3 regions of the Paenibacillus xylanilyticus genome follow, and region 3 is predicted to be linked to each of the others. Evidence: a T-box and tRNA genes for the amino acid it is inferred to sense, from the RefSeq annotation. Region 3 holds a T-box; the other regions hold tRNA genes.
What was found. A T-box is a leader RNA that pairs with one kind of tRNA and senses whether it is charged. The one in region 3 lies ahead of tyrS (tyrosine--tRNA ligase), so its partner is inferred to be a tRNA-Tyr.
Positions count from the first base shown of each region.

Region 1: it has a tRNA-Tyr gene. The T-box ahead of tyrS (tyrosine--tRNA ligase) is inferred to sense a tRNA for this amino acid. The anticodon was not compared.
Region 2: it has a tRNA-Tyr gene. The T-box ahead of tyrS (tyrosine--tRNA ligase) is inferred to sense a tRNA for this amino acid. The anticodon was not compared.

Region 1 is NZ_CP044310.1:5,452,251-5,461,980, forward strand. Features, by position in the region: gene F4V51_RS24275 (helix-turn-helix domain-containing protein) at 1-2,379, shown strand, start outside; gene F4V51_RS24280 (class I SAM-dependent methyltransferase) at 2,481-3,428, opposite strand; tRNA gene F4V51_RS24285 (tRNA-Leu) at 3,697-3,775, opposite strand; tRNA gene F4V51_RS24290 (tRNA-Cys) at 3,810-3,883, opposite strand; tRNA gene F4V51_RS24295 (tRNA-Gly) at 3,891-3,965, opposite strand; tRNA gene F4V51_RS24300 (tRNA-Gln) at 3,969-4,043, opposite strand; tRNA gene F4V51_RS24305 (tRNA-His) at 4,051-4,126, opposite strand; tRNA gene F4V51_RS24310 (tRNA-Trp) at 4,156-4,229, opposite strand; tRNA gene F4V51_RS24315 (tRNA-Tyr) at 4,236-4,321, opposite strand; tRNA gene F4V51_RS24320 (tRNA-Thr) at 4,326-4,401, opposite strand; tRNA gene F4V51_RS24325 (tRNA-Phe) at 4,422-4,497, opposite strand; tRNA gene F4V51_RS24330 (tRNA-Asp) at 4,590-4,667, opposite strand; tRNA gene F4V51_RS24335 (tRNA-Met) at 4,695-4,768, opposite strand; tRNA gene F4V51_RS24340 (tRNA-Val) at 4,785-4,860, opposite strand; tRNA gene F4V51_RS24345 (tRNA-Glu) at 5,047-5,118, opposite strand; tRNA gene F4V51_RS24350 (tRNA-Ser) at 5,125-5,216, opposite strand; tRNA gene F4V51_RS24355 (tRNA-Asn) at 5,220-5,295, opposite strand; rRNA gene F4V51_RS24360 (23S ribosomal RNA) at 5,362-8,286, opposite strand; rRNA gene F4V51_RS24365 (16S ribosomal RNA) at 8,530-9,730, opposite strand, start outside.
Region 2 is NZ_CP044310.1:301,422-311,151, forward strand. Features, by position in the region: rRNA gene F4V51_RS01345 (16S ribosomal RNA) at 239-1,790, shown strand; rRNA gene F4V51_RS01350 (23S ribosomal RNA) at 2,037-4,960, shown strand; rRNA gene rrf (5S ribosomal RNA) at 5,036-5,152, shown strand; tRNA gene F4V51_RS01360 (tRNA-Ile) at 5,192-5,268, shown strand; tRNA gene F4V51_RS01365 (tRNA-Ala) at 5,357-5,432, shown strand; tRNA gene F4V51_RS01370 (tRNA-Asn) at 5,434-5,509, shown strand; tRNA gene F4V51_RS01375 (tRNA-Glu) at 5,514-5,585, shown strand; tRNA gene F4V51_RS01380 (tRNA-Val) at 5,593-5,668, shown strand; tRNA gene F4V51_RS01385 (tRNA-Thr) at 5,674-5,749, shown strand; tRNA gene F4V51_RS01390 (tRNA-Asp) at 5,759-5,836, shown strand; tRNA gene F4V51_RS01395 (tRNA-Phe) at 5,970-6,042, shown strand; tRNA gene F4V51_RS01400 (tRNA-Tyr) at 6,055-6,140, shown strand; tRNA gene F4V51_RS01405 (tRNA-Lys) at 6,149-6,221, shown strand; tRNA gene F4V51_RS01410 (tRNA-Leu) at 6,233-6,313, shown strand; tRNA gene F4V51_RS01415 (tRNA-Gly) at 6,324-6,398, shown strand; tRNA gene F4V51_RS01420 (tRNA-Arg) at 6,407-6,483, shown strand; tRNA gene F4V51_RS01425 (tRNA-Leu) at 6,499-6,577, shown strand; tRNA gene F4V51_RS01430 (tRNA-Pro) at 6,586-6,659, shown strand; tRNA gene F4V51_RS01435 (tRNA-Gly) at 6,671-6,741, shown strand; gene iolD (3D-(3,5/4)-trihydroxycyclohexane-1,2-dione acylhydrolase (decyclizing)) at 7,059-8,924, shown strand; gene iolE (myo-inosose-2 dehydratase) at 8,985-9,730, shown strand, end outside.
Region 3 is NZ_CP044310.1:4,032,432-4,042,161, reverse strand. Features, by position in the region: gene F4V51_RS17785 (PadR family transcriptional regulator) at 1-342, shown strand, start outside; gene F4V51_RS17780 (Dabb family protein) at 530-838, shown strand; gene F4V51_RS17775 (hypothetical protein) at 866-1,324, shown strand; gene F4V51_RS17770 (nucleobase:cation symporter-2 family protein) at 1,635-2,954, shown strand; gene F4V51_RS17765 (protein adenylyltransferase SelO) at 3,247-4,716, shown strand; gene F4V51_RS17760 (Imm63 family immunity protein) at 4,922-5,377, shown strand; gene F4V51_RS17755 (DMP19 family protein) at 5,374-5,829, shown strand; T-box leader at 5,929-6,151, shown strand; gene tyrS (tyrosine--tRNA ligase) at 6,271-7,530, shown strand; gene F4V51_RS17745 (YxcD family protein) at 7,693-7,971, opposite strand; gene F4V51_RS17740 (hypothetical protein) at 7,977-8,477, opposite strand; gene F4V51_RS17735 (PadR family transcriptional regulator) at 8,578-9,144, opposite strand; gene F4V51_RS17730 (beta-class carbonic anhydrase) at 9,320-9,730, opposite strand, start outside.

The DNA of each region.
Region 1 (9,730 bases), 1.4 Mb from region 3:
ATCAGTTATCTTCATAAAATGATTTTGTTTGGCATTCTGCTCAGTACCTTGCCTATTCTGCTGGCCGGAATAGCGGCAATTCTGTATTCCATGAATCAAACGGAGCTGCATCGCATGCAAACGAATAAACAACTTCTTTTACACATGCAGACGAGCGTCGAGCATAAGCTTAACACCATCAGTTATATGCTGGATCAGGCGACTCGGTCTCCTCTTACACTTCAGTCCCTTTCAGCCACACTTCCAGGTACATTAACGACAGCAAACCAGCTTCAATCCGAATTTCAACATATGCGATCCTGGGAGCCCTTAATGGATATTACGCTAGTTAACGAAGCTCAGGATTGGCTGGTCGATCATGTGGGGTTATATCTTAACACGGACTTCCCTTTGGCTCTTCCCATGCGAGATTTGTTGTCCAAAACCCTGACCTCTGGCTGGCAGCTGATTCCATCATCTGTATTTAAGCATAATGAACAGGATTTCCCGTCCGGATGTAATTATCATATCGTGCTCGGCAGATCCATCTCACTTATGAATGCATCCGCTGACTCAGCTTTAATTGGTGGAATTCCTGCATGCTCATTGCATCATTCTATTGTATCTGAATCCGTTGACCTGGATATGTCTTCTTCAGAATTGATTATTGTGAACCGGGAACAGCGCATTCTTGTTCACCCCGATCCTATGTATATTGGACAACCCTTATCAGCAATGAACATAGAAGACATTGAATCTAAAATGGACCTGAGCGAATTGCTCTCTCCGAATACGTCTGCTGCTTCAAAGGAATACCACGAGGTTCGAATGGCTGATACGGAATATTCCTTAACCTTCGCCAAGACACCGTTAAAGGGCTGGACTTATATTTTAATTACACCCATGAATGTCCTATCCCAAGAGTATGTCAAGATTGGACTGTACACTTTGTCTGTAGGCGTAATACTCCTTCTACTCTCCATATTCTTCGTATGGTTAGGTTCAAGGCGTTTGCATATCCCCATACGGAACCTGCTATCGCAGCTAGGAATTACTGACAGAGTTTTATCGAATAAGAAACTGCCACAATCCCTTTTTTCGCTTCAAAATGAATTCGAGCAGATCAAGACCCATATTAACCAGCTGTCAGCTTCTCGGTCCCAGATGGAGTATAAATTAAATCAATACGTTTTGCAGACACGCACTCAGTATATGATAGATATATTTCTAGGTAAGTGCTCGCCCGGCATGCTGCACCAAAACTTGATCGAACTAGGTTACAAAGATCATCTTATTCAGTGGCAACAAATAGCCGTATTGACCCTAAAGACCGATTTGGCAAGTCAAACGAAATATGATCATCACGATCTCGATCTCCTGTTATTTGCCGTTCAAAATATAGTGGAGGAGTCCATCGATAAGGATCGACAACTCCTTCCGATCATTGTGGAACAGACTGTAGTAACCGTAATAGGTTCTATCAAAATGGACAACTCTGTATTTTCAAATGAACTTTACGAAATGACTGAGCTGCTGCATCATCGAGTGAGTGAAGTTTTGAATCTTCAGCTGAATATCCGTTTCAGTCAACCATACTCTTCCTTTTCAGAAATACACCTGGCTTATATTGAAGCTATGAAAATGTTGCAGCAGCAGACCATACCAGGAGCTAGCGTCAAACAAAATGAAGAAGCTTCAATTTATTCTTCCTTGTGGACGCTACCTTACCCTGAGTCACTCGAATATCGTCTTATGCAATCCATTCAATCTGCAGATGAGGCAGAAGCTTCCGTACTATTACAACAATTGCTTCAGCGTGTATATCATATGGAATGGACCGAGGAAGAATACCAGGTTGCTTTAACACGATTATTGATGCATATATTACAAATGATGCAGGAGTCCGGTATACGACTTGCACAGATCTCTTCAGGGCACAGCCCATTGATCAACGAACTGCTCGCTCTGCAAACGGCTGCCGATATCGAGCAATGGTTTATTCATCGTATTATTAGGCCGGGTGTTGGCATTTTCAGAGAAAGGCAATATGCACAGCATCAGCAGATCTCGGAAAGAATGATTGCCATCATCCATCAGGAATACGATACCGATCTAACACTCGAAGAGTGTGCTTGTCGGCTCCATTATAATGCGAGCTATTTGAGTACTGTGTTTAGCAAAGAAACAGGCTACGCATTCAGTGAATATTTGTCACAGTATCGGTTCAAGATGGCCCGAAAGTGGTTGGATGAAACCGAGCTAACCATTAAGGATATTGCTGCTCGGCTTCGTTACAATAACCCGCAGAACTTTATCCGTTCGTTTCGAAAATGGGAGGGAATTACTCCAGGTCAGTACCGGGAACGTAGACAGAAGCCTCTTCGCTCTTCCATGAAATAATTGATTGTAATGATAAATGAAAAAGGAGCAGATGATCTGCTCCTTTTAATGATTCACGCTCGGTTTTATTTCTTGTTTTATTTCTTGTTTTATTTCTTGTTTTATTTCTTAGCTTCCTTCTTACGAACAATCTTCATATTCTGCTGGTCCAGCTGAATTAGTATTTTTCCGAACCTGCCACCACGTAGGAAGTTAACCACGCCATCTGGATAGGCACTTCGGATATAGTGCTCAGCCTTGTATAGTGAGTCTGTATCCGTAGGCAATCCATAGGTGTTTAGCCATTCCTGTAGATGATCTACAACTTGCTGAACAGGCATCTCAATGCTGTTGACTTCATTTGTTATTAAAGACGTATACGCGTAACCTTTCAAGAATAGCAGCTGCTGTATGTATCCCATATCTCCCGAACGGTAAGGCGGATTAACATGAAGTACCTCTTTTAACTCGTCTATTAACGTATGCACTCTCGGACCGGCCATGGCACTGATATAAACGTATTTGCGTGCACTTTGAATTGCCTGTTCAACGGTTTCCCAATCAGACATTGCGGGGCACATGGATGCAAAGGCAAAGTCATATTTCTGTTCCCAGCCTTTCTCCTGAATCGATATTTCTTCAAAGCGTTCAGGAACAATCTCGATTTTGGACGCTAATGTGCTCGGTATCGTCTCTTTCATCAAAGAAATAAGCAGTTCAGAAGGTTCGACTGCAGTGACAGTAGCCCCCTTTTCTGCAAAAGGAATTGTAAAAATGCCTGAAGCCGCACCAATGTCCAATATGGATAATTCACTAAAATCTACACCCTGATTCTCAATCCAGCTCATGATGCGCTCGGAACGCTGCTTACCTTCTTCTGTAAAGGATTGACGGTGATAGTCACGTGCCCAGCGTTCAAATGCTTCTTCCGTTTCGAATGGTGCACTCTTCTTCTTATATTTTGGACTTCTTGGCCGCTGCTTCCATGCCTCTTCCCAGATCGATAGATCAAATAATAGTTCTGAATAATTAACTGAATTGTTCTCCTCAGACACTTTTTGCTCAAGCATTACGTTTCACTCCGTTCTATGTAATAAAATCAAAAGTTCACCAGAAAGGATCTTCTCTTGTAAACAAACAGAAGTATCTCAATAATACCGTGTAGTGATATCGCAATAGTCCATACCGTTCCAGATTATAGACTTTATTTATCTACAATATATTTAATTTATACAAACGTCAACCTCATATATTGATCTATTCATCAATTGCGAAAACCACCAAAATCATAAAAATAACCCTGTGAATTGTCTAAGCAATCCACAGGGTTATGCGTTATACCGGCGAGAGGACTCGAACCTCCACGGTTTCCCACTCGATTTTGAGTCGAGCGCGTCTGCCATTCCGCCACGCCGGCATATCATGTTATAGTATATTTTCTTAAAATATACTGGAGGCGCCACCCAGATTCGAACTGGGGATAAAGCTTTTGCAGAGCTGTGCCTTACCACTTGGCTATGGCGCCATATTTTTGGAGCGGACGACGGGAATCGAACCCGCGACCCTCGCCTTGGCAAGGCGATGCTCTACCGCTGAGCCACGTCCGCAAATGGCTGGGGATATAGGATTTGAACCTATGCATGACGGAGTCAAAGTCCGTTGCCTTACCGCTTGGCTAATCCCCAAAAATAATGGGGCGATTGAGGGGAATTGAACCCCCGAATGCCGGATCCACAAACCGGTGCGTTAACCACTTCGCCACAATCGCCATGTTCATTATTTACTTAGAAAATTAATTGGCAGGGGCAGCAGGAATTGAACCCACACCAACGGTTTTGGAGACCGTTGTTCTACCTTTAAACTATGCCCCTAAAAACTGGTGGAGGATGATGGATTCGAACCACCGAACCCGTAAGGGAGCAGATTTACAGTCTGATGCGTTTGGCCACTTCGCTAATCCTCCATAGTGGTGCCGGCGAGAGGACTTGAACCCCCAACCTACTGATTACAAGTCAGTTGCTCTACCAGTTGAGCTACACCGGCGTATTAAATTGTAGTGATAATGGTGGCTCGGGACGGAATCGAACCGCCGACACGAGGATTTTCAGTCCTCTGCTCTACCGACTGAGCTACCGAGCCATAATAAAGTCTAATCATGAATGTTGCACTTTATCCAGGGCGTCGGTGCCATATAACAGACTTAGTGAACAGATTCCTCATGTAGGTAAAAATGGCGGAACCGACGGGATTCGAACCCGCGATCTCCTGCGTGACAGGCAGGCATGTTAGGCCAACTACACCACGGTTCCAGATCACTTTCTGTAAAGAAAGTATAATTGCGGGGGCAGGATTTGAACCTGCGGCCTTCGGGTTATGAGCCCGACGAGCTACCGGGCTGCTCCACCCCGCGTCGTTATAAAATTATATGGTGGAGGCTGAGGGGCTCGAACCCCCGACCCTCTGCTTGTAAGGCAGATGCTCTCCCAGCTGAGCTAAGCCTCCGAACAACACATTTATGATCTTAACATAAAACTGTTGTTAAAATCAACCTCTTTTTTGAGGTGAAAATAATGACCCGTAGGGGATACTCTCACTTCGTTCGAGACTGCGTAGCAATTGCTAACGAAGCTTATCCTCCGACGAACCTTTGGGATTCTCATCCCCTTGATGCTTTAAAAAGTAAAGCTATGACCCGTAGGGGATTCGAACCCCTGTTACCTCCGTGAAAGGGAGGTGTCTTAACCCCTTGACCAACGGGCCTTACTATGGCGGAGAGAGAGGGATTCGAACCCTCGAGACGCTTGTGGCGCCTACACGATTTCCAATCGTGCTCCTTCGGCCAACTCGGACACCTCTCCATATGGCTCCCCGAACAGGACTCGAACCTGTGACAACTCGATTAACAGTCGAGTGCTCTACCAACTGAGCTATCAGGGAATATTGTTCAGAGATTATTCTCTGAAAACTAGATCCGAAACGAAACTTGCGACTAGAACCTGCAATTTGGATAAGCCCTCGACCGATTAGTACTGGTCAGCTCCATGCATTACTGCACTTCCACCCCCAGCCTATCTACCTCGTCGTCTTCAAGGGGTCTTACATACTGGGAAATCTCATCTTGAGGGGGGCTTCACGCTTAGATGCTTTCAGCGCTTATCCCGTCCGTACATAGCTACCCAGCGGTGCTCCTGGCGGAACAACTGGTACACCAGCGGTACGTCCATCCCGGTCCTCTCGTACTAAGGACAGCTCCTCTCAAATTTCCTACGCCCACGACAGATAGGGACCGAACTGTCTCACGACGTTCTGAACCCAGCTCGCGTACCGCTTTAATGGGCGAACAGCCCAACCCTTGGGACCTACTTCAGCCCCAGGATGCGATGAGCCGACATCGAGGTGCCAAACCTCCCCGTCGATGTGGACTCTTGGGGGAGATAAGCCTGTTATCCCCAGGGTAGCTTTTATCCGTTGAGCGATGGCCCTTCCATGCGGTACCACCGGATCACTAAGCCCGACTTTCGTCCCTGCTCGACTTGTAGGTCTCGCAGTCAAGCTCCCTTATGCCTTTGCACTCTTCGAATGATTTCCAACCATTCTGAGGGAACCTTTGGGCGCCTCCGTTACTCTTTAGGAGGCGACCGCCCCAGTCAAACTGCCCACCTGACACTGTCCCCGTACCCGCTAAGGGCACCAGGTTAGAACCTAGATACGATCAGGGTGGTATCCCAACGGTGCCTCCACGTAAGCTGGCGCTCACGCTTCAAAGGCTCCCACCTATCCTGTACAGATCGTACCCAAATTCAATATCAAGCTGCAGTAAAGCTCCATGGGGTCTTTCCGTCTTGTCGCGGGTAACCTGCATCTTCACAGGTATTAAAATTTCACCGGATCTCTCGTTGAGACAGCGCCCAAGTCGTTACGCCATTCGTGCGGGTCAGAATTTACCTGACAAGGAATTTCGCTACCTTAGGACCGTTATAGTTACGGCCGCCGTTTACTGGGGCTTCGGTTCACAGCTTCGGATTGCTCCTAACCGCTCCCCTTAACCTTCCAGCACCGGGCAGGCGTCAGCCCGTATACTTCGCCTTACGGCTTCGCACAGACCTGTGTTTTTGCTAAACAGTCGCTTGGGCCTTTTCACTGCGGCCCCCTCGTGCTATTCACACTACCGGGGCACCCCTTCTCCCGAAGTTACGGGGTCATTTTGCCGAGTTCCTTAACGAGAGTTCTTCCGCGCGCCTTAGAATTCTCTTCTCGCCTACCTGTGTCGGTTTGCGGTACGGGCACCTTCATCTGGCTAGAGGCTTTTCTTGGCAGTGTGAGATCATGACCTTCGCTACTGTAATTTTCACTCCCCATCACAGCTCAGCCTTACGATGTGCGGATTTGCCTACACATCAGCCTTACTGCTTGGACAGGCATCCATCAGCCTGCGTCACTACCCTACTGCGTCCCCCCATCGCTCGTAACGATTTACGGTGGTACAGGAATTTCGACCTGTTGTCCTTCGACTACGCCTTTCGGCCTCGCCTTAGGTCCCGACTTACCCTGAGCGGACGAGCCTTCCTCAGGAACCCTTAGGCTTTCGGCGGATCAGATTCTCACTGATCTTTTCGTTACTCATACCGGCATTCTCACTTGTATAATGTCCAGCGCTCCTTACGGTACACCTTCAACCCTTATACAACGCTCCCCTACCCCTGATCATACGATCAAGCCATAGCTTCGGTGGTGTGTTTAGCCCCGTTACATTTTCGGCGCAGAGTCACTCGACCAGTGAGCTATTACGCACTCTTTCAATGGTGGCTGCTTCTAAGCCAACATCCTGGTTGTCTGTGCAACTCCACATCCTTTCCCACTTAACACACACTTGGGGACCTTAGCTGATGGTCTGGGCTGTTTCCCTTTTGACAATGGATCTTAGCACTCACTGTCTGACTCCCGGAAGTAAGTCTATGGCATTCGGAGTTTGACTGAGCTTGGTAACCCTTGCGGGCCCCGCACCCAATCAGTGCTCTACCTCCACGACTCTGTTTTCCGAGGCTAGCCCTAAAGCTATTTCGGGGAGAACCAGCTATCTCCGAGTTCGATTGGAATTTCTCCGCTACCCCCACCTCATCCCCGCACTTTTCAACGTGCGTGGGTTCGGGCCTCCAGTGCGTGTTACCGCACCTTCACCCTGGACAGGGGTAGATCACCCGGTTTCGGGTCTACGTCCACGTACTACATCGCCCTATTCAGACTCGCTTTCGCTGCGGCTCCGGCTCTTCACCTTAACCTTGCACGGGAACGTAACTCGCCGGTTCATTCTACAAAAGGCACGCCATCACCCCTAAAATGGGCTCTGACTTCTTGTAAGCACACGGTTTCAGGTTCTATTTCACTCCCCTTCCGGGGTGCTTTTCACCTTTCCCTCACGGTACTGCTTCACTATCGGTCGCTAGGAAGTATTTAGCCTTGGCAGATGGTCCTGCCGGATTCATACGGGGTTTCACGTGCCCCGCACTACTCGGGATCCGTCTCGGAGGGAACAGACTTTCAATTACAGGGCTTTTACCTTCTTTGGCGGGCCTTTCCAGACCTCTTCGTTTAACCGGCTCCTTTGTAACTCCATGTGAGACGTCCCACAACCCCAGAGAGCAAGCTCCCTGGTTTGGGCTGTTCCGCGTTCGCTCGCCGCTACTGACGGAATCACTATTGTTTTCTCTTCCTCAAGGTACTTAGATGTTTCAGTTCCCCTGGTATGCCTCTACATAACCTATTTATTCAGTTATGAGTAACTGGATATTACCCCAGCTGGGTTTCCCCATTCGGACATCCCCGGATCAAAGCTTGCTTACAGCTCCCCGAGGCAGTATCGTTGTTCGCCACGTCCTTCATCGGCTCCTAGCGCCTAGGCATCCTCCGTGTGCTCTTAGTAGCTTAACCAACTGCTCAAATTGAGCAATGCAGTTATCACTATTATTTGAAACTTGTTTAACACAAGTTCAGCTAAAAGGAATGTTCTAATTCGCAATTTTCGTTTCGTTATCTAGTTTTCAAAGAACAAGCTCCATGCAAAAGCAAGCTGTTTTGAGAGTTTGAGCTCTCAAAACTGAGCAACGAGTGAGTAAGTTTTGCAGCTAAGCTGCATATTTGAATGTTTCCGCTACGGGAAACGATTCTCCATAGAAAGGAGGTGATCCAGCCGCACCTTCCGATACGGCTACCTTGTTACGACTTCACCCCAATCATCTATCCCACCTTCGGCGGCTGGCTCCTTGCGGTTACCCCACCGACTTCGGGTGTTATAAACTCTCGTGGTGTGACGGGCGGTGTGTACAAGACCCGGGAACGTATTCACCGCGGCATGCTGATCCGCGATTACTAGCAATTCCGACTTCATGCAGGCGAGTTGCAGCCTGCAATCCGAACTGAGACCGGCTTTTTAGGATTCGTTCCACCTCGCGGCTTCACAGCCCGTTGTACCGGCCATTGTAGTACGTGTGTAGCCCAGGTCATAAGGGGCATGATGATTTGACGTCATCCCCACCTTCCTCCGGTTTGTCACCGGCAGTCACCTTAGAGTGCCCACCCGAAGTGCTGGCAACTAAGATCAAGGGTTGCGCTCGTTGCGGGACTTAACCCAACATCTCACGACACGAGCTGACGACAACCATGCACCACCTGTCTCCTCTGTCCCGAAGGAAAGCCCTATCTCTAGGACGGTCAGAGGGATGTCAAGACCTGGTAAGGTTCTTCGCGTTGCTTCGAATTAAACCACATACTCCACTGCTTGTGCGGGTCCCCGTCAATTCCTTTGAGTTTCAGTCTTGCGACCGTACTCCCCAGGCGGAATGCTTAATGTGTTAACTTCGGCACCAAGGGTATCGAAACCCCTAACACCTAGCATTCATCGTTTACGGCGTGGACTACCAGGGTATCTAATCCTGTTTGCTCCCCACGCTTTCGCGCCTCAGCGTCAGTTACAGCCCAGAGAGTCGCCTTCGCCACTGGTGTTCCTCCACATCTCTACGCATTTCACCGCTACACGTGGAATTCCACTCTCCTCTTCTGCACTCAAGTCATCCAGTTTCCAGTGCGATCCGGGGTTGAGCCCCGGGATTAAACACCAGACTTAAATGACCGCCTGCGCGCGCTTTACGCCCAATAATTCCGGACAACGCTTGCCCCCTACGTATTACCGCGGCTGCTGGCACGTAGTTAGCCGGGGCTTTCTTCTCAGGTACCGTCACTCCTTGAGCAGTTACTCTCAAGGACGTTCTTCCCTGGCAACAGAGCTTTACGATCCGAAAACCTTCATCACTCACGCGGCATTGCTCCGTCAGGCTTTCGCCCATTGCGGAAGATTCCCTACTGCTGCCTCCCGTAG
Region 2 (9,730 bases), 2.7 Mb from region 3:
AAAGTGCTTGCCAAATTGGTTCGGACATGATAAGATATAAAAGTTGCTGAAGAGAACAACACTCTGATGCAAACAACGTTTGATCTTTGAAAACTGAACAACGAGTGAGTAACGATCTTACTTTGTAAGATCGATGCTGAGAAATGGGTACAAGTCATCTGACTGTATGATTTCGAAGCGAAAATGAGATTTTTAATCTCGTCAGATTCAAAATGAGCTAATCGCTCTTTTCAATACTTTATTGGAGAGTTTGATCCTGGCTCAGGACGAACGCTGGCGGCATGCCTAATACATGCAAGTCGAGCGGACTTGAAGAGAAGCTTGCTTCTCTGATGGTTAGCGGCGGACGGGTGAGTAACACGTAGGCAACCTGCCCTCAAGCTTGGGACAACTACCGGAAACGGTAGCTAATACCGAATACTTGCTTTCTTCGCCTGAAGGAAGCTGGAAAGACGGAGCAATCTGTCACTTGAGGATGGGCCTGCGGCGCATTAGCTAGTTGGTGAGGTAACGGCTCACCAAGGCGACGATGCGTAGCCGACCTGAGAGGGTGATCGGCCACACTGGGACTGAGACACGGCCCAGACTCCTACGGGAGGCAGCAGTAGGGAATCTTCCGCAATGGGCGAAAGCCTGACGGAGCAATGCCGCGTGAGTGATGAAGGTTTTCGGATCGTAAAGCTCTGTTGCCAGGGAAGAACGTCCTTGAGAGTAACTGCTCAAGGAGTGACGGTACCTGAGAAGAAAGCCCCGGCTAACTACGTGCCAGCAGCCGCGGTAATACGTAGGGGGCAAGCGTTGTCCGGAATTATTGGGCGTAAAGCGCGCGCAGGCGGTCATTTAAGTCTGGTGTTTAATCCCGGGGCTCAACCCCGGATCGCACTGGAAACTGGATGACTTGAGTGCAGAAGAGGAGAGTGGAATTCCACGTGTAGCGGTGAAATGCGTAGAGATGTGGAGGAACACCAGTGGCGAAGGCGACTCTCTGGGCTGTAACTGACGCTGAGGCGCGAAAGCGTGGGGAGCAAACAGGATTAGATACCCTGGTAGTCCACGCCGTAAACGATGAATGCTAGGTGTTAGGGGTTTCGATACCCTTGGTGCCGAAGTTAACACATTAAGCATTCCGCCTGGGGAGTACGGTCGCAAGACTGAAACTCAAAGGAATTGACGGGGACCCGCACAAGCAGTGGAGTATGTGGTTTAATTCGAAGCAACGCGAAGAACCTTACCAGGTCTTGACATCCCTCTGACCGTCCTAGAGATAGGGCTTTCCTTCGGGACAGAGGAGACAGGTGGTGCATGGTTGTCGTCAGCTCGTGTCGTGAGATGTTGGGTTAAGTCCCGCAACGAGCGCAACCCTTGATCTTAGTTGCCAGCACTTCGGGTGGGCACTCTAAGGTGACTGCCGGTGACAAACCGGAGGAAGGTGGGGATGACGTCAAATCATCATGCCCCTTATGACCTGGGCTACACACGTACTACAATGGCCGGTACAACGGGCTGTGAAGCCGCGAGGTGGAACGAATCCTAAAAAGCCGGTCTCAGTTCGGATTGCAGGCTGCAACTCGCCTGCATGAAGTCGGAATTGCTAGTAATCGCGGATCAGCATGCCGCGGTGAATACGTTCCCGGGTCTTGTACACACCGCCCGTCACACCACGAGAGTTTATAACACCCGAAGTCGGTGGGGTAACCGCAAGGAGCCAGCCGCCGAAGGTGGGATAGATGATTGGGGTGAAGTCGTAACAAGGTAGCCGTATCGGAAGGTGCGGCTGGATCACCTCCTTTCTATGGAGAATCGTCTTCTGCAATGAAGACATTCAAATCTAAAATCTAGCCAGGTTGGCTAGTTACTCACTCGTTGCTCAGTTTTGAGAGCTCAAACTCTCAAACAGCTTGCTTTTGCATGGAGCTTGTTCTTTGAAAACTAGATATCGAAACGAAAATTGCGAATTAGAACATTCCTTTTAGCTGAACTTGTGTTAAACAAGTTTCAAATAATAGTGATAACTGCATTGCTCAATTTGAGCATTTGGTTAAGCTACTAAGAGCACACGGAGGATGCCTAGGCGCTAGGAGCCGATGAAGGACGTGGCGAACAACGATACTGCCTCGGGGAGCTGTAAGCAAGCTTTGATCCGGGGATGTCCGAATGGGGAAACCCAGCTGGGGTAATATCCAGTTACTCACAACTGAATACATAGGTTGTGTAGAGGCATACCAGGGGAACTGAAACATCTAAGTACCTTGAGGAAGAGAAAACAATAGTGATTCCGTCAGTAGCGGCGAGCGAACGCGGAACAGCCCAAACCAGAGAGCTTGCTTTCTGGGGTTGTGGGACGTCTCACATGGAGTTACAAAGGAACCGGTTAAACGAAGAGGTCTGGAAAGGCCCGCCAAAGAAGGTAAAAGCCCTGTAATTGAAAGTCTGTTCCCTCCGAGACGGATCCCGAGTAGTGCGGGGCACGTGAAACCCCGTATGAATCCGGCAGGACCATCTGCCAAGGCTAAATACTTCCTAGCGACCGATAGTGAAGCAGTACCGTGAGGGAAAGGTGAAAAGCACCCCGGAAGGGGAGTGAAATAGAACCTGAAACCGTGTGCTTACAAGAAGTCAGAGCCCATTTTAGGGGTGATGGCGTGCCTTTTGTAGAATGAACCGGCGAGTTACGTTCCCGTGCAAGGTTAAGGTGAAGAGCCGGAGCCGCAGCGAAAGCGAGTCTGAATAGGGCGATGTAGTACGTGGACGTAGACCCGAAACCGGGTGATCTACCCCTGTCCAGGGTGAAGGTGCGGTAACACGCACTGGAGGCCCGAACCCACGCACGTTGAAAAGTGCGGGGATGAGGTGGGGGTAGCGGAGAAATTCCAATCGAACTCGGAGATAGCTGGTTCTCCCCGAAATAGCTTTAGGGCTAGCCTCGGAAAACAGAGTCGTGGAGGTAGAGCACTGATTGGGTGCGGGGCCCGCAAGGGTTACCAAGCTCAGTCAAACTCCGAATGCCATAGACTTACTTCCGGGAGTCAGACAGTGAGTGCTAAGATCCATTGTCAAAAGGGAAACAGCCCAGACCATCAGCTAAGGTCCCCAAGTGTGTGTTAAGTGGGAAAGGATGTGGAGTTGCACAGACAACCAGGATGTTGGCTTAGAAGCAGCCACCATTGAAAGAGTGCGTAATAGCTCACTGGTCGAGTGACTCTGCGCCGAAAATGTAACGGGGCTAAACACACCACCGAAGCTATGGCTTGATCTTATGATCAGGGGTAGGGGAGCGTTGTATAAGGGTTGAAGGTGTACCGTAAGGAGCGCTGGACATTATACAAGTGAGAATGCCGGTATGAGTAACGAAAAGATCAGTGAGAATCTGATCCGCCGAAAGCCTAAGGGTTCCTGAGGAAGGCTCGTCCGCTCAGGGTAAGTCGGGACCTAAGGCGAGGCCGAAAGGCGTAGTCGAAGGACAACAGGTCGAAATTCCTGTACCACCGTAAATCGTTACGAGCGATGGGGGGACGCAGTAGGGTAGTGACGCAGACTGATGGATGTCTGTCCAAGCAGTAAGGCTGATGTGTAGGCAAATCCGCACATCTAAGGCTGAGCTGTGATGGGGAGTGAAAATTACAGTAGCGAAGGTCATGATCTCACACTGCCAAGAAAAGCCTCTAGCCAGATGAAGGTGCCCGTACCGCAAACCGACACAGGTAGGCGAGAAGAGAATTCTAAGGCGCGCGGAAGAACTCTCGTTAAGGAACTCGGCAAAATGACCCCGTAACTTCGGGAGAAGGGGTGCCCCGGTAGTGTGAATAGCACGAGGGGGCCGCAGTGAAAAGGCCCAAGCGACTGTTTAGCAAAAACACAGGTCTGTGCGAAGCCGTAAGGCGAAGTATACGGGCTGACGCCTGCCCGGTGCTGGAAGGTTAAGGGGAGCGGTTAGGAGTAATCCGAAGCTGTGAACCGAAGCCCCAGTAAACGGCGGCCGTAACTATAACGGTCCTAAGGTAGCGAAATTCCTTGTCAGGTAAATTCTGACCCGCACGAATGGCGTAACGACTTGGGCGCTGTCTCAACGAGAGATCCGGTGAAATTTTAATACCTGTGAAGATGCAGGTTACCCGCGACAAGACGGAAAGACCCCATGGAGCTTTACTGCAGCTTGATATTGAATTTGGGTACGATCTGTACAGGATAGGTGGGAGCCTTTGAAGCATGAGCGCCAGCTTGTGTGGAGGCACCGTTGGGATACCACCCTGATCGTATCTAGGTTCTAACCTGGTGCCCTTAGCGGGTACGGGGACAGTGTCAGGTGGGCAGTTTGACTGGGGCGGTCGCCTCCTAAAGAGTAACGGAGGCGCCCAAAGGTTCCCTCAGAATGGTTGGAAATCATTCGAAGAGTGCAAAGGCATAAGGGAGCTTGACTGCGAGACCTACAAGTCGAGCAGGGACGAAAGTCGGGCTTAGTGATCCGGTGGTACCGCATGGAAGGGCCATCGCTCAACGGATAAAAGCTACCCTGGGGATAACAGGCTTATCTCCCCCAAGAGTCCACATCGACGGGGAGGTTTGGCACCTCGATGTCGGCTCATCGCATCCTGGGGCTGAAGTAGGTCCCAAGGGTTGGGCTGTTCGCCCATTAAAGCGGTACGCGAGCTGGGTTCAGAACGTCGTGAGACAGTTCGGTCCCTATCTGTCGTGGGCGTAGGAAATTTGAGAGGAGCTGTCCTTAGTACGAGAGGACCGGGATGGACGTACCGCTGGTGTACCAGTTGTTCCGCCAGGAGCACCGCTGGGTAGCTATGTACGGACGGGATAAGCGCTGAAAGCATCTAAGCGTGAAGCCCCCCTCAAGATGAGATTTCCCAGTATGTAAGACCCCTTGAAGACGACGAGGTAGATAGGCTGGGGGTGGAAGTGCAGTAATGCATGGAGCTGACCAGTACTAATCGGTCGAGGGCTTATCCAAATTGCAGGTTTTAGTCGCAAGTTTCGTTTCGGATCTAGTTTTCAGAGAATGATCTCTGAGTGTATAGCAGCATCGTTTGGTGGCGATGGCGGAGGGGTTCCACACGTACCCATCCCGAACACGACCGTTAAGCCCTCTAGCGCCGATGGTACTTGGACCGAAGGGTCCTGGGAGAGTAGGACGCTGCCAAGCGAGACCCCACTGGGGTATTTTTTTTCGAGTTTTTGATAAGGGCCCTTAGCTCAGTTGGTTAGAGCGCACCTCTGATAAGGGTGAGGTCGGTGGTTCGAGTCCACCAGGGCCCACCATACAAGTTTTATGAAATTCACGGGGTCCCCGGAAAGTAATCGGAATAAACCTCGAAGCTATACTTCACTTTGTGGGGTAAACAAACATGGGGCCATAGCTCAGCTGGGAGAGCGCCTGCCTTGCAAGCAGGAGGTCAGCGGTTCGATCCCGCTTGGCTCCACCATTCCCTGATAGCTCAGTTGGTAGAGCACTCGACTGTTAATCGAGTTGTCACAGGTTCGAGTCCTGTTCGGGGAGCCATTAAGGCCCGTTGGTCAAGGGGTTAAGACACCTCCCTTTCACGGAGGTAACAGGGGTTCGAATCCCCTACGGGTCATAGATATGGAGGCTTAGCTCAGCTGGGAGAGCATCTGCCTTACAAGCAGAGGGTCGGGGGTTCGAGCCCCTCAGCCTCCACCATATATGCCGGTGTAGCTCAACTGGTAGAGCAACTGACTTGTAATCAGTAGGTTGGGGGTTCAAGTCCTCTCGCCGGCACCATTAATGCCTGGAACCGTGGTGTAGTTGGCCTAACATGCCTGCCTGTCACGCAGGAGATCGCGGGTTCGAATCCCGTCGGTTCCGCCATCTTTATTTTGCTTCAGGGATGAGAATCCGTTTTTGGGTTCGTCGGAGCATACACTTCGAGAGCATCAGCTTCGCAGTCTCGAACGAAGTGAGAGTATCCCGTCGGTTCCGCCATTAATCTAAAATTGAATAAGGCTCGGTAGCTCAGTCGGTAGAGCAGAGGACTGAAAATCCTCGTGTCGGCGGTTCGATTCCGTCCCGAGCCACCTTTTAATCCTGGAGGATTAGCGAAGTGGCCAAACGCATCAGACTGTAAATCTGCTCCCGTACGGGTTCGGTGGTTCGAATCCATCATCCTCCACCAGTTTTTATGAGTCATTAGCTCAGTTGGTAGAGCACCTGACTTTTAATCAGGGTGTCGAAGGTTCGAGCCCTTCATGACTCACTTTTATATATGCGCGTGTGGCGGAATTGGCAGACGCACTAGACTTAGGATCTAGCGTCTTTGACGTGGGGGTTCAAGTCCCTCCACGCGCATCCCTTATACGCGGACGTGGCTCAGCGGTAGAGCATCGCCTTGCCAAGGCGAGGGTCGCGGGTTCGATTCCCGTCGTCCGCTCCAATTATTTTGCGCCCTTAGCTCAGCTGGATAGAGCGTTTGACTACGAATCAAAAGGCCGGGAGTTCGAATCTCTCAGGGCGCGCCATTTATAACTTCATATGCCGGCGTGGCGGAATGGCAGACGCGCTCGACTCAAAATCGAGTGGGAAACCGTGGAGGTTCGAGTCCTCTCGCCGGTATAACATAACGGGATGTAGCTCAGCTTGGTAGAGCACCTGGTTTGGGACCAGGGGGTCGCATGTTCAAATCGTGTCATCCCGATATTATTTTACGCGGGTGTAGTTCAATGGTAGAACTTTAGCCTTCCAAGCTAATAGCGTGGGTTCGATTCCCATCACCCGCTTACTGATATAGAGAAAAAAGAGATGATCATGATCATCTCTTTTTTTGTGCTTTTAGAGTTTTCACAAGACGACATGCTCACTGGAATCACATCCTATTGAACTTGAACAAATACAATTCATCCTGTTGTGATATGTTGGTTGGAAGCGTATCGATCAGATTAGGCTTCAGTTTTTAATAAAACGCTTACAAAAATATCTTGCCTATTTAGCCATGATGTAATACTATACCAATTAAGCGCTTAACCTTTATGGGTAAGGCGCTTAAACTTAACGTAGATTAAGCGCTTTACCCGCGAAGGGAAAGGAGACGAAATCCATGACAACGATCCGGCTGACCATGGCCCAGGCACTGCTCCGCTATCTGGACCAGCAGTATATTTCCGTAGATGGTGTGGAGACCAAATTCGTGAAGGGTGTTATCGGTATTTTCGGACACGGTAATGTTACAGGAATAGGAGAGGCACTGGAACGCAGCCCAGGAAGTCTGACGTACATGCAAGGCAAAAATGAACAGGGTATGGTACACACTGCAGCCGCTTATGCCAAGCAGAAGAATCGCAGGCAAATATACGCGTGTACCACATCGATCGGCCCAGGTGCGTTGAATATGATTACCGCAGCTGCAACAGCGACCGTGAACCGGATTCCTGTGCTTCTGCTTCCTGGAGATAACTTTGCCACACGTGAACCGGATCCGGTTCTGCAACAGCTCGAAGTGAGCAGTGATTATACCATCTCGGCTACAGACCCATTTAAAGCGGTCAGCAAGTATTGGGATCGCATTGTACGACCTGAACAGTTAATGATTGCTGTAACACAGGCGATGCGTGTTCTCACGGATCCAGCGGAGACGGGAGCGGTCACGCTGGCACTGCCGCAGGATGTGCAGGCAGAGGCGTACGATTATCCGGAAGCGTTCTTCGCCCGCAAGGTGCATTACCTGGACCGCCGGCCTCCGGTCCAGGCAGCCATTGAACGGGCCGCGGAACAGCTGGCCCGCGGAAGGAAGCCGCTGCTGGTTGCTGGCGGCGGTGTGTTGTATTCCGAGGCGTCTGTTCAGCTTGCTGCCTTCGCCGAGGCATTTGGCATTCCGGTTGCCGAGACCCAGGCTGGCAAGAGTGCACTGTCCTGGGACCATCCACTCAACGTGGGGGCCATCGGGGTTACAGGTTCTCTGGCGGCAAACCGACTCGCGAGAGAAGCAGATGTTGTGATCGGCGTCGGCACCCGGTTCTCGGATTTCACGACGGCGTCCCGATCTGCTTTTCAGCATCCAGAAGTTACATTTATCAACCTAAACCTGAACGGTATGGATGCAGCCAAACTGGGCGGGGAAGCCATCCTGGCAGATGCACGGGAAGGTCTGCAAGCCCTGCAAACTGCAATGCAGGAACGGGGATATCGTAGTGGCTACGGCCCATCCGAGGTTGCTGATCTGCTGGGTGAATGGAACCGAGAAGTAGATCGGCTATATGAACTAAAGCACGAAGCCGGCTTGGCACAGACCACTGCCGTTGGAATTATTAATCGGAATATTGATCCATCTTCCATCATTGTGTGTGCGGCAGGAAGCCTGCCCGGAGATTTACATCGCTTGTGGCGAGCAGCAGCACCGAAGACGTATCACATGGAATACGGCTTCTCCTGTATGGGCTATGAGGTGAGTGGTGCGTTTGGAGCAGCGCTTGCCGAGCCTAATCGGGAAGTATACGCCATGGTTGGTGATGGCAGTTACCTGATGCTGCATTCCGAGCTGGTGACCAGCCTGCAGGAACAGAAGAAGTTCACCATTTTGCTATTCAATAACAATGGATTCCAATGCATTCATAATTTGCAGCGTGAGCACGGCAGTGACGGATTCGGCAATGAGTTTCGTTATAGAGAATCCGAAAGTGGACGACTGATAGGGGATTACCTGCCAATGGATTTCGCAGCACATGCCCGCAGTCTGGGAGCACAAGCATATCGAGCAGAAACAGCAGAACAGCTGGAGAAGGCGCTCAGGGATGCAAGGAATGAGAGAGTGACTACACTTATCGAGATTCCGGTTGTCCCAGGGACAAATGCAGGAGGATATGAATCCTGGTGGAATGTTGGCGTGCCGGAAGTATCAACGGAAGAAAAGGTGGTAAGTGCTCATCACGCCATGCAAGCCAGCCGTGCCAAAGCAAAGCTCATTTAATTCAGCACCGTTTATCTGAACAGACAAGATGCTGAACTCTAATAAAGGAGACGTGGAGCCATGAACAAGCTGCCATTTCAGCTCGGGATTCATCCGATCAACTGGGTCGGCGAAGATGTGAAGGAGCATGGGGACGACACGACATGTGAGCAGATTTTGGATGATATTCAGCGACTTGGACTGACGGGTACGGAGATGGGGCGCAAATATCCAACGGATCCAGCCGCACTGCGTGAGGAATTAGATAAGCGCAATATCCGTCTCGTTTCCCAGTGGAAGTCGGTATTGCTCTCCGACCCGGCATACCGGAAATCAGAGCTGGAAAGCTATCGCAGACACACGGAGTTTCTGCAATCGATGGGTAGTACAGTCATTAGTACAGCAGAGGTTGGGGGTTCCCTGCACTTTGATCCACGGCGGACTCCGCATGAGAAGGAAGTGCTAAGACTCAGTGAAACCGAGTGGCACATCCTTGCTGAAGGGTTGAATGAGGCTGGTGCCATTGCACGAGAACATGGACTGAAACTGACATACCATCACCATGGCGGCACTGTAGTGGAACGGCCGGAGGAGATCGACCGGTTGATGGAGTTGACCGATCCTACTCTCGTTTACTTGCTTTATGACACGGGTCATGCCTACTACGGGGGAGCCGATCCACTTGCTCTGCTGCGTAAGCATTATGACCGGATTGCCTATATCCACTTGAAAGATATCCGTCCGGATGTACTGGATGAGGCACGGGCAGCACAATCTGATTTTGTCGGCTGTATTCGCAAAGGGGTATTTACTGTACCTGGGGATGG
Region 3 (9,730 bases):
ACGATGTATGGGATCACCGATCAAGGGCGGATAGCACTGGAAGAGAGCATCTATAAAGTATTTCAAAAATTCACGACCATTCAGTCCCTTTATGCAGCGCTGGTTAATCTGGATAAGGTGGATAATCAGAAGATCGCATACCTTATTGAAGATATAATCGTGAAACAAAGAAAAAAACTCGATTATATTGACGAGCAGAAACCAGAGGAGATCGAGGTAAGTGAGGATTTGATGGATGCTCTGTGGCTGATGAGGGATCATGCTTATCACACGATTGAGAGCAACATTGCCTGGTTGGAGAAGCTCCTTCACCATGTTCAGAGCAGGGCGTTAAGGCATTAGGCGCGTTTAGCGTCACTGTGTCTGCGAAGAGGTGTGTCAGGTCAGAGACAGTCTGGCTTTGAACGCACCTTTTTTCGTCTAAAGGGCGAAGCAGAATCCGGAGCTCAGATTGAAACATATGGAAAAAACCTATAGAATCTGAACTATGTCGTAAATGAACATTGTATAACGAAGGAGAGGAAATTTCATGTTCGAACATCTGGTGGTATTCAAATTCAACGATAAAATTACGCCGGCAAAACAGCAGGAATTTGTCACACAATTGCTCGCCTTGCAGGACGAGATTCCTGGGATCATCGATCTGACTGCCGGAATCAATGTAACGGAAGAGACGGATCATATTCAGGGATTCACGCTTGGATTAAGAGTGACGTTTGAAGACCAAGAAGCCTTGCGTGCATATGGTCCACATCCTGCGCATCAGGCTTTTGTAGCTTCCCTTAACGGATGGGTAGAGAATGTTATTGTAACAGACTTTCCGATCCCTTCGAAATAAGACTGAACATGTAGGAGAACACTAAGTATGAGTTTAAATACCAGAACATATCGTTTGGAAGATTTAAGTGATCTGGAGTACGAAGTTCGTATCGGGAGTGTGTCAGAGAATTCATATAAGAAGATTATGATTTTAAAATTTAGTGGTGTCTACGGGTTTGGCAGTAGAGGCAACTCGGATGCCCGTTATATGAGTGCAATCGGCAAAGCTGTGCTGGAAGCATGGAGGCCGGACGGACTCGTTATTGATCTGTCGGACATGCAGTATGATTGGGGAGATGAGTTGGATCTTGTTTTTGACGTAGGTAGTGAGATCTCACGGTACCGTCCATTCCCGCTGGCGCTTACCGTTGGACCCAAATCAGAAGAAGCGGTCAGAACACTTCTGCTTGGGGTTGGCAGTGAAGATGGAATCGAATCTGCCGGATGGGTGTTCCGGAGTGTGGAGGAGGGATGGGCCTACATCGCTTCCCAATTTGCCACCTAGAAGCGCAGATACCTTCAATGAAAAATTCCGATCATGATTAAATCGATTGAACAGCAGGCTGGCACATGTGGTGCTGGCTTTTTTCTTTTCTCCTGATATTCCGTAAAAAATGTAGTGAGATGTTAAATTATATTACACCAAAAATCGGGTGTTTTGTTTCGTTTGCCCAAAAAGATACGATCTCTTTATCTCCTGTAACAATTCTCGTTCATGTATCATGGAAGTTTTCGAAATAGTTTATATAATGTGAATCAACATAACATGATTTTTCAGTGCGATGGGTTGATTCTAATTTCGGGGGCGAGCGCGGATGAACGAAACAAAAAAGATGAGAATTTTTTCACTGGGGATTCAACATGTATTGGCGATGTATGCCGGGGCAATTCTGGTACCTTTACTCGTGGGAAGAGCCTTGAATCTGACGGCAGAGCAGCTGGCATATCTGGTATCCATTGACCTGCTGACATGCGGTGTTGCAACGTGGCTGCAGGCTCGGAAGGGGAAGTATCTGGGTATTGGTTTGCCCGCAGTACTCGGTAGTTCTTTTGTAGCTGTAACGCCCATGATCGCCATTGGATCTCAGTATGGTATTCCAGCAATTTATGGGTCCATCATAGCAGCCGGTTTATTTATCGTCATCTGTGCCGTATTTTTCAGCAAAATCGTCAAGCTGTTTCCTCCCGTTGTCATTGGTACCGTGGTAACCATTATCGGTCTAGCACTTATTCCTACCGGTATTAAAAATATGGCTGGCGGGGCTAATAGTGAGAACTTCGGAAGTCTGGACAATCTGGCACTTTCTTTCGGAGTACTGCTCTTTATTTTGATCCTGAACCGGTATGCCCGGGGTTTCGTTAAATCTCTTGCCGTCCTGATTGGCATCATCGCAGGAACGCTCATTGCGGCTCTTATGGGAAAAGTGAATTTCTCTCCTGTACAGGAAGCGTCATGGTTCCACTTACCTCAACCCTTTTATTTCGGAATGCCAACCTTTGAGCTTGGCCCGATTATTACAATGATCATCGTAGGTACTGTCGTGATTATCGAGTCAACGGGTGTGTTCATGGCTTTGAGCAAAATTTGCGATCAGCCCATCAATGAGAAGGATCTGGCTCGCGGTTATCGTGCAGAGGGTTTGGCGTTTGTACTTGGCGGTATATTCAATGCCTTCCCATATAATACATTCGCTCAGAATGTCGGGCTCGTTCAATTGTCCAAGGTGAAAACGACAAATGTTGTGGTTGCAGCCGGAGGCATTCTCGTCTTCCTTGGACTCATTCCGAAGGTAGCAGCATTTGCAACCATTATCCCAAGTGCAGTATTAGGCGGTGCGACAGTGGTTCTGTTCGGTATGGTCGTATCCTCTGGAATCAAAATGCTGCAAACCGTCGATTTCGGCAAGCAGTCCAATCTGTTGATCGTTGCTTGTTCGGTATCGCTCGGGCTTGGTGTCACAGCCGTACCAGATCTGTTTGCCCAGCTTCCACAAAGCATTCGGATCATTGTGAGCGATGGTATTATTACAGGAAGTCTGTCAGCGATTCTGCTCAATATCTTTTTCAACCTTGGTTTCAAAAAGGAAAGTCTGCCTGTTCAGCCTGTTGCCGGAACACAGGAAGCACATACCTGATTCCATCTTAACTGAATAATAGCGAATTAACCGAGTAAGCTCACATCGAATTCATTGTTGGAAAGATTGAATAACATCATTCTTCCTAATGAATACCTTGTGGGCTTATTTGGCTGCCGGACACGATGAAACATGCAAACACCCTACAAATATGCTAAAGTTTCCTTATGAACATATGATATGTTCATCATTTCGAAATTCCATGCGACTACATAAATGAGCATTGGTTCACACAGGCTACATGAATACAAACAGAGGAGTTCCTTTGTTGAGGAGAAGGAGTGGAGTGCACATGGTAAAGGATAAGCTAGGCGCAGGCTGGAATTTGGACAATAGTTATGCCCGGCTGCCGCAGACCTTTTATACAAGTCAGGGTCCAGTACCGGTACAGTCACCTGAGCTTGTCATCTTAAATGAAACCCTTGCGGCCAGCCTCGGACTGAATGCTGAAACGCTGAACAGCAAGGAAGGGGCAGCAATTTTTGCAGGCAATGAACTTCCGCCTGGAGCCGAGCCTCTGGCTCAAGCTTACGCAGGGCATCAATTTGGCAATTTCAACATGCTTGGTGATGGACGGGCATTGCTGCTGGGTGAACAGATTACGCCACAGGGCGAGAGGGTGGATATTCAGCTCAAAGGTTCGGGCAGAACACCATACTCACGTGGAGGAGATGGTCGGGCGGCGATCGGACCGATGCTTCGTGAATATATTATTAGTGAAGCGATGGAAGCCCTGGGTATCCCTACAACGAGAAGTTTGGCAGTCGTGACGACTGGAGAAAGCATTTTTCGTGAAACGGAACGGCCGGGTGCTATATTAACCCGAGTGGCCTCCAGTCATATCCGCGTGGCCACCTTTCAGTATGCAGCTAGATGGGGAACTGTAGACGAACTGAGAGCACTGGCCGACTATACGCTGGAACGTCATTTCCCCGACATTCCTTTGGATCATAACCGATACTTGAACTTCCTCCGTGCAGTCATCAAACGACAGGCATCACTGATAGCCAAGTGGCAGAATGTTGGATTTATCCATGGTGTCATGAATACGGACAATATGGCCATCAGTGGAGAAACGATTGACTACGGGCCTTGTGCTTTTATGGATGCTTATAATCCGTCTACAGTCTTTAGTTCAATTGATACACAAGGCCGCTATGCCTACGGCAATCAACCCTATATTGCGGGCTGGAATCTGGCTCGTCTTGCGGAGACTTTACTGCCGCTGCTGCATGAAAATGAAGATGTGGCCATTCAGATTGCACAGGATGCCATCTCCCAATTCTCGGAGCAGTATCATCAAGAATGGGTATCCGGCATGCGTGCCAAGCTGGGATTATTGACAGAAGAGGACGAAGATGAAACGCTGATAAAAGACCTTCTGGAACTAATGGAAAAGCAATCGGCGGACTTCACGAATACGTTCTTAGCTTTAACCTTTGATAAGTGGGAGAACTCCAATCTGAACGATGCGGCGGAATTTGCGGAATGGAATGAACGCTGGACAGCCAGACTGGGCCGGCAGTCTGAATCCAAAGAGGCTGTAGAGCAATTGATGATGAGCAGCAATCCTGCAATCATCCCACGGAATCATAGAGTGGAAGAGGCGCTTGAACGGGCAGAAAACGATGGAGATTATCGCGTAATGAACCAGCTGCTAGCCGTTCTACGGAAACCTTATGCACACACACCGGAACAGGAAGAATACACCACATTGCCGACGACCTGTGATCCATCTTATCGGACATTTTGCGGAACCTGATGGGAAGTGCAGATTCAGCATTCAGATTGAAAATGTTCAGATTGAAAAGAAGACAATCATAAGTTGCAATAGGTACCTTGTGAGTACTTGTGAGTACTTGTGAGTACAAGCCACACGGTGATCACGAAGAAGCTGCCACCGGCAGCTTTTTCATGATCATGTCATGAGGAGTGCAATTTAAATGAATTACAGGTGGTGAGCTGCCATGTCGGTTTTAACCAAACAGGAATTAGCAGTCAAGCTGCTTGAACTGTTATCCCAAACAGACTTTGACCAAGAACAGAGCAATACATATGTTAACCGTCTATTCGAGCCTTTCAAATGGGAAGGTGCGCCTTATGTTGAAATGGAAAATGGAACCTATATCGTCACCATATATGAACGTGGAATGCCCATGTTGAAGAAAAAGTTGAAGCAGACCGAGATGGTGATCTACTGGCTGCTGGAGGATATTATTTTTACCACGGTGCATGTGGAGATGTTGAAAAAATACGATGTAGATAATATCAACACTCATCTAAAATACACGAGCGAAGTGATACAGGAAATGGACCGCAACGTAACGAACGCTTTTCAGCAGTTGGGAGAACCCTATTTACACTGGCATCAAACCGGTAAACGCCATGAATTGGAGAGCATGCAGCCTAGGGGAAAGGGATGAAGGGCGTGACTAATCAAGATATTCATGATGTATGGTATGATTATGCGTTGAAGTTTGTAGACAAAAAGAACAAACAGGAACAGGGATGGTCGGGATTAACATCCGAGGAGCAGGAAATTGCAGCCCTATGGCTGTTGGAAGTAGACGTATTTAACGGTGGGTTTATTCAATTTTTCTGCAACTGGGGAGAAGAAGCATATCTTCATGTTTTGCGGGCATTACATACGATTGGTGCGAACCAAGTGCTGGGTAATATTCAAGAGCAGTATCGCTTGATCGAGCATTTGGCGGATGATGAACGGCTGACAGCATTATGGGACATTCCCCATTTACTCACGACAGAAGAGGAACTAAGGTTAGATACTCTGGATCAGCAATTGTGGGATAACGAGGATCAGATTGCGGAGAAGGCGTACACGTATTATCATAGGAAGCTGAATATAGAGGTATAGTATAAAGGTCAGAGTCTCTTTTGAAGTAAGGTGAGCAGATTAAATACAGGCTCTTGCAATGGATTGAACGTTCGGCTATACTGGCTATAATCTAATACATGAATTACGTTGATGGAGCGCAGTAGCGGCTTTGTCCCTGTTACAGAAAGTCAGGGGTTGATGAAACCTGATACATACAAGGGCTGCGAATTACACTCTGGAGTACTTGGGTAATGCCAAGCGGAATGGGCAAACGATATATTGCCAAAAGCGGTATGGATGATGTGTAAGCATCTATTCATGCAAGTTGGGTGGTACCACGGTTATGATAATCGTCCCTATGTCTAATGAAGACAAGGAGGCGATTTTTTTGTGTCCAAAAAAGCTGCTCCCACCTGTATTTTTGACCATTAACGTAGTCCATGACTGAAAAACGATTAGAAGAGAAAGGGGTTGTTTGGGTTGAATATTATTGATGAACTTGAATGGCGTGACGCCATAAACCAACAGACGGATGCGGAGGGGCTGCGTGAGCTGACGGAAACCAAGTCGATCTCCTTGTACTGTGGAGTTGACCCTACTGGAGACAGTATGCACATCGGTCACCTGATTCCGTTCATGATGCTGAAACGTTTTCAACTTGCGGGACATCGTCCAGTGATCCTGATTGGGGGAGCAACGGGTACAATTGGTGACCCAAGTGGACGTCAATCTGAGCGTTCGCTGCAAACCCTGGAACAGGTCCAAGAGAACGTCAATAAGCTGACAGCACAGATGAAAAAATTGTTTGTAACCGAAGGCGACAACCAGGTTCGCATGGTGAACAACTACGACTGGACACATCAAATTAACGTCATTGAGTTTTTGCGTGATTACGGGAAAAACTTCAATCTTAACACGATGCTGGCAAAAGATGTGGTGGCGAGCAGACTGGAAGGCGGAATCTCGTTCACCGAGTTTTCCTACCAGATCCTGCAGTCTCTGGATTACCATCACCTGTTCCAAAACGAGGATGTACAGCTGCAGATCGGTGGCTCCGATCAATGGGGGAATATCACAAGTGGTCTGGACCTCATCCGCAAGAAAGAAGGGTCTGAAGCAAGAGCTTACGGGCTGACGATCCCTCTGATGCTCAAAGCCGATGGAACGAAATTCGGTAAAACCGCGGGCGGTGCGATCTGGTTGGATCCGGACAAAACGACACCATTTGAATTCTACCAGTTCTGGGCGAATACGGATGATCGTGATGTCATCAAATACCTGAAATACTTCACCTTCCTGAGCAAAGAGGAAATTGAAGCTTTGGCTGAAAAGGTTGAGACCGAGCCGCACAAACGTGAAGCACAGAAGGCACTCGCCGAAGAAATGACAAAATTCGTTCACGGCGATGAGATGCTGGAGCAAGCTAAACGGATTACCGCTGCGCTCTTCAGTGGAGATATTCGCTCCCTGACAGCAGATGAGATCGAGCAGGGCTTCAAGGAAATGCCTACGTTTGAAACAGACGGCGAAGCCAAAAACATCGTGGACTGGCTGGTTGATCTGGGCCTTGAGCCATCCAAACGCCAAGCGCGTGAGGATGTCACCAAAGGTGCGATCTCTATGAACGGAGAGAAGATTACAGAGCTGGAATTCACAGTGTCTGCAGAGCATGCGATTGGTGGCAAGTTCATCATTATTCGTAAAGGCAAGAAGAACTACAGCCTTGTGAAATTGAAGTAGGAACGTACCGTATCACGAATATCTTGGGAAGAACAACGTAAGTTTACATTCCCAGGATATTCATCATTCCCAAGGTAAACAAAAGGGCCGTCTCCACTAATGTCAATGACATTAGGGAGACGGCCCTTTAACAATTCATCCGCAACTAATTAATTGATTTGATTATTGATTCACAATGGCTGTAATTTCTTCGTCCAGATCAAGTCTGACGTTTTCACGGTAAGCCCGGATGTTGTATTCACTGTGCAGGTAGCGCAGGATCGCTTCTATCATGTTGGATTCAACCAAGTATTGACTACGGCCTTGAATCCAGACTTCCGCGGAGTATCCCGTATCTTCTTCCCAGCTCAGTTCAACATTGACATCGGTCGGGCGCACACCTTTGCGTTCAGCCATGTGAAGACAGATTGCATTAACAATCTCATCCATGCTTAGAACCATAATGATTAGTACCGTCCGTTTCTGTTGCGGTCATCATCATCACGATCGTTGCGACGGTCATAACGACCATCTGCAGCCGGTTTACGGCGATTCGCAATGGCTCTGAAGAGTGCCATTGCCAGCATAACGATCAGCATGATCGCAGCCACGTTTACAAGCAATCCAAGGATGTTACCAAGAGCTCCCATACCACCGAACAATCCGCCGAACATCATACCGGCCAGACCACCCAGCATCATGCCTTTCATGAATCCGCCGCCACCGCCGAAGAATCCGCCACGGTTAGTTGCAGCTGCACCTGTACCCGAGTTGTTGTTCGAGTTGGACTGACTCACATTGTTGTCGGATTTCTTAGGTGTATTGGTATAACTCTTTGTGCCTGATTTGAAACCGCCACCACGTCTTGCGTCAGCAGAATCCGGATTTGCTACGCCAACTGTTGCGAACAACAGAGTGAAAGCCATAAAAACCATCATCAGATGTTTAATTCCAAATTTTTTCTTCATTGTAAAGATCGTAACCCCCCGATTAAATTGTGTGATCAACCCTAAAAATGGGCCTTACTCATGTAATACGGTCTAAAAGCAGGAACGTTTCAAATTTTTATTAATTTTCCGAAATAATCGGACAAGGGTCCTGAATGGCTGCCTGACCATCCAGCAGCTGGGTCACCCAGTTGCACCATTCCAGGCCGGTCTGGGCATTCATTAATCCCTTTTGAACCAGAATGTAGCTCCCAAATTCCCGGCTGCCTACGCGGAGGTTATCCTGAGGGATGCGGGACTTCAGATCCTCGAAATATCGGATGCGCTCCATAAACCAGTTTTTGCGCTCATTCAGAATGCGTCTCATGCTTCCATCTTCGGCTATGCCGACACATAAAATACGCAAATTGAACTCGTCACGTGTTACCGGAGCAGTAACAGGAGTAATCATCCAGCCGAGCAATTTCTCGATACCTTTTTCCGTGACTGCATACATTTTTTTGTCCGGTTTGTCAGACTGTTGCACCCAGCGGGAAGATAGTAGTTCATCATTTTCCATCTTGGACAGGAGCGGATAGATCTGACTGTGTTTGGCTTGCCAATGAGGCTGAATCTTCAGCATCAGATCGTAACCAGACGACTCCTCGCGGGTAAGCAGCCCGAGCAATCCGTAGGAAAGTATGTTCATGCACATGTCTCCTTAATATTAGGGCTGGGCCAGTGAAAACAATGGATATTGCCATCAATGACCGCTTTCATAAAAAGTGTACACTGAAACTGTATGGTTTGACAACCTGACAGCATAACTGCCTCAATTTAGACAAAAAAAGAGTGCGGACCCTGAGGTCCGCACCCAAAACCATTTAGAGAGATGCCTGTTGCTCGTACCCTTCGACTACAAGCTCAAGCTGGCCTGTAGAGGAATCAATAATCATGCCGTGAACGGGTACTCCCTGTGGAAACAGGGGATGATTTTTGATGACTCCTACAGTGTGTTTTACCCCTTCATCAACACTGTTAAACCCTCGAAGCCAATTTTGCAAATTGATTCCGGAGTTGTCCAGAGCATTTATGACTTCTTTGGATACACCGCGGTCAACCATGTGGCCAATCATGGTGTCTGCTTGCAAGGATGCCATACCGCACTCGGTGTGACCGACAACAACAACTTCGTCTGCCCCGAGCTCATAAATAGCTACAAGCACGCTTCGCATAACAGAACCGAAAGGTTGAGAGATAATGGCACCCGCCGTTTTAAGGATTTTAACCTCACC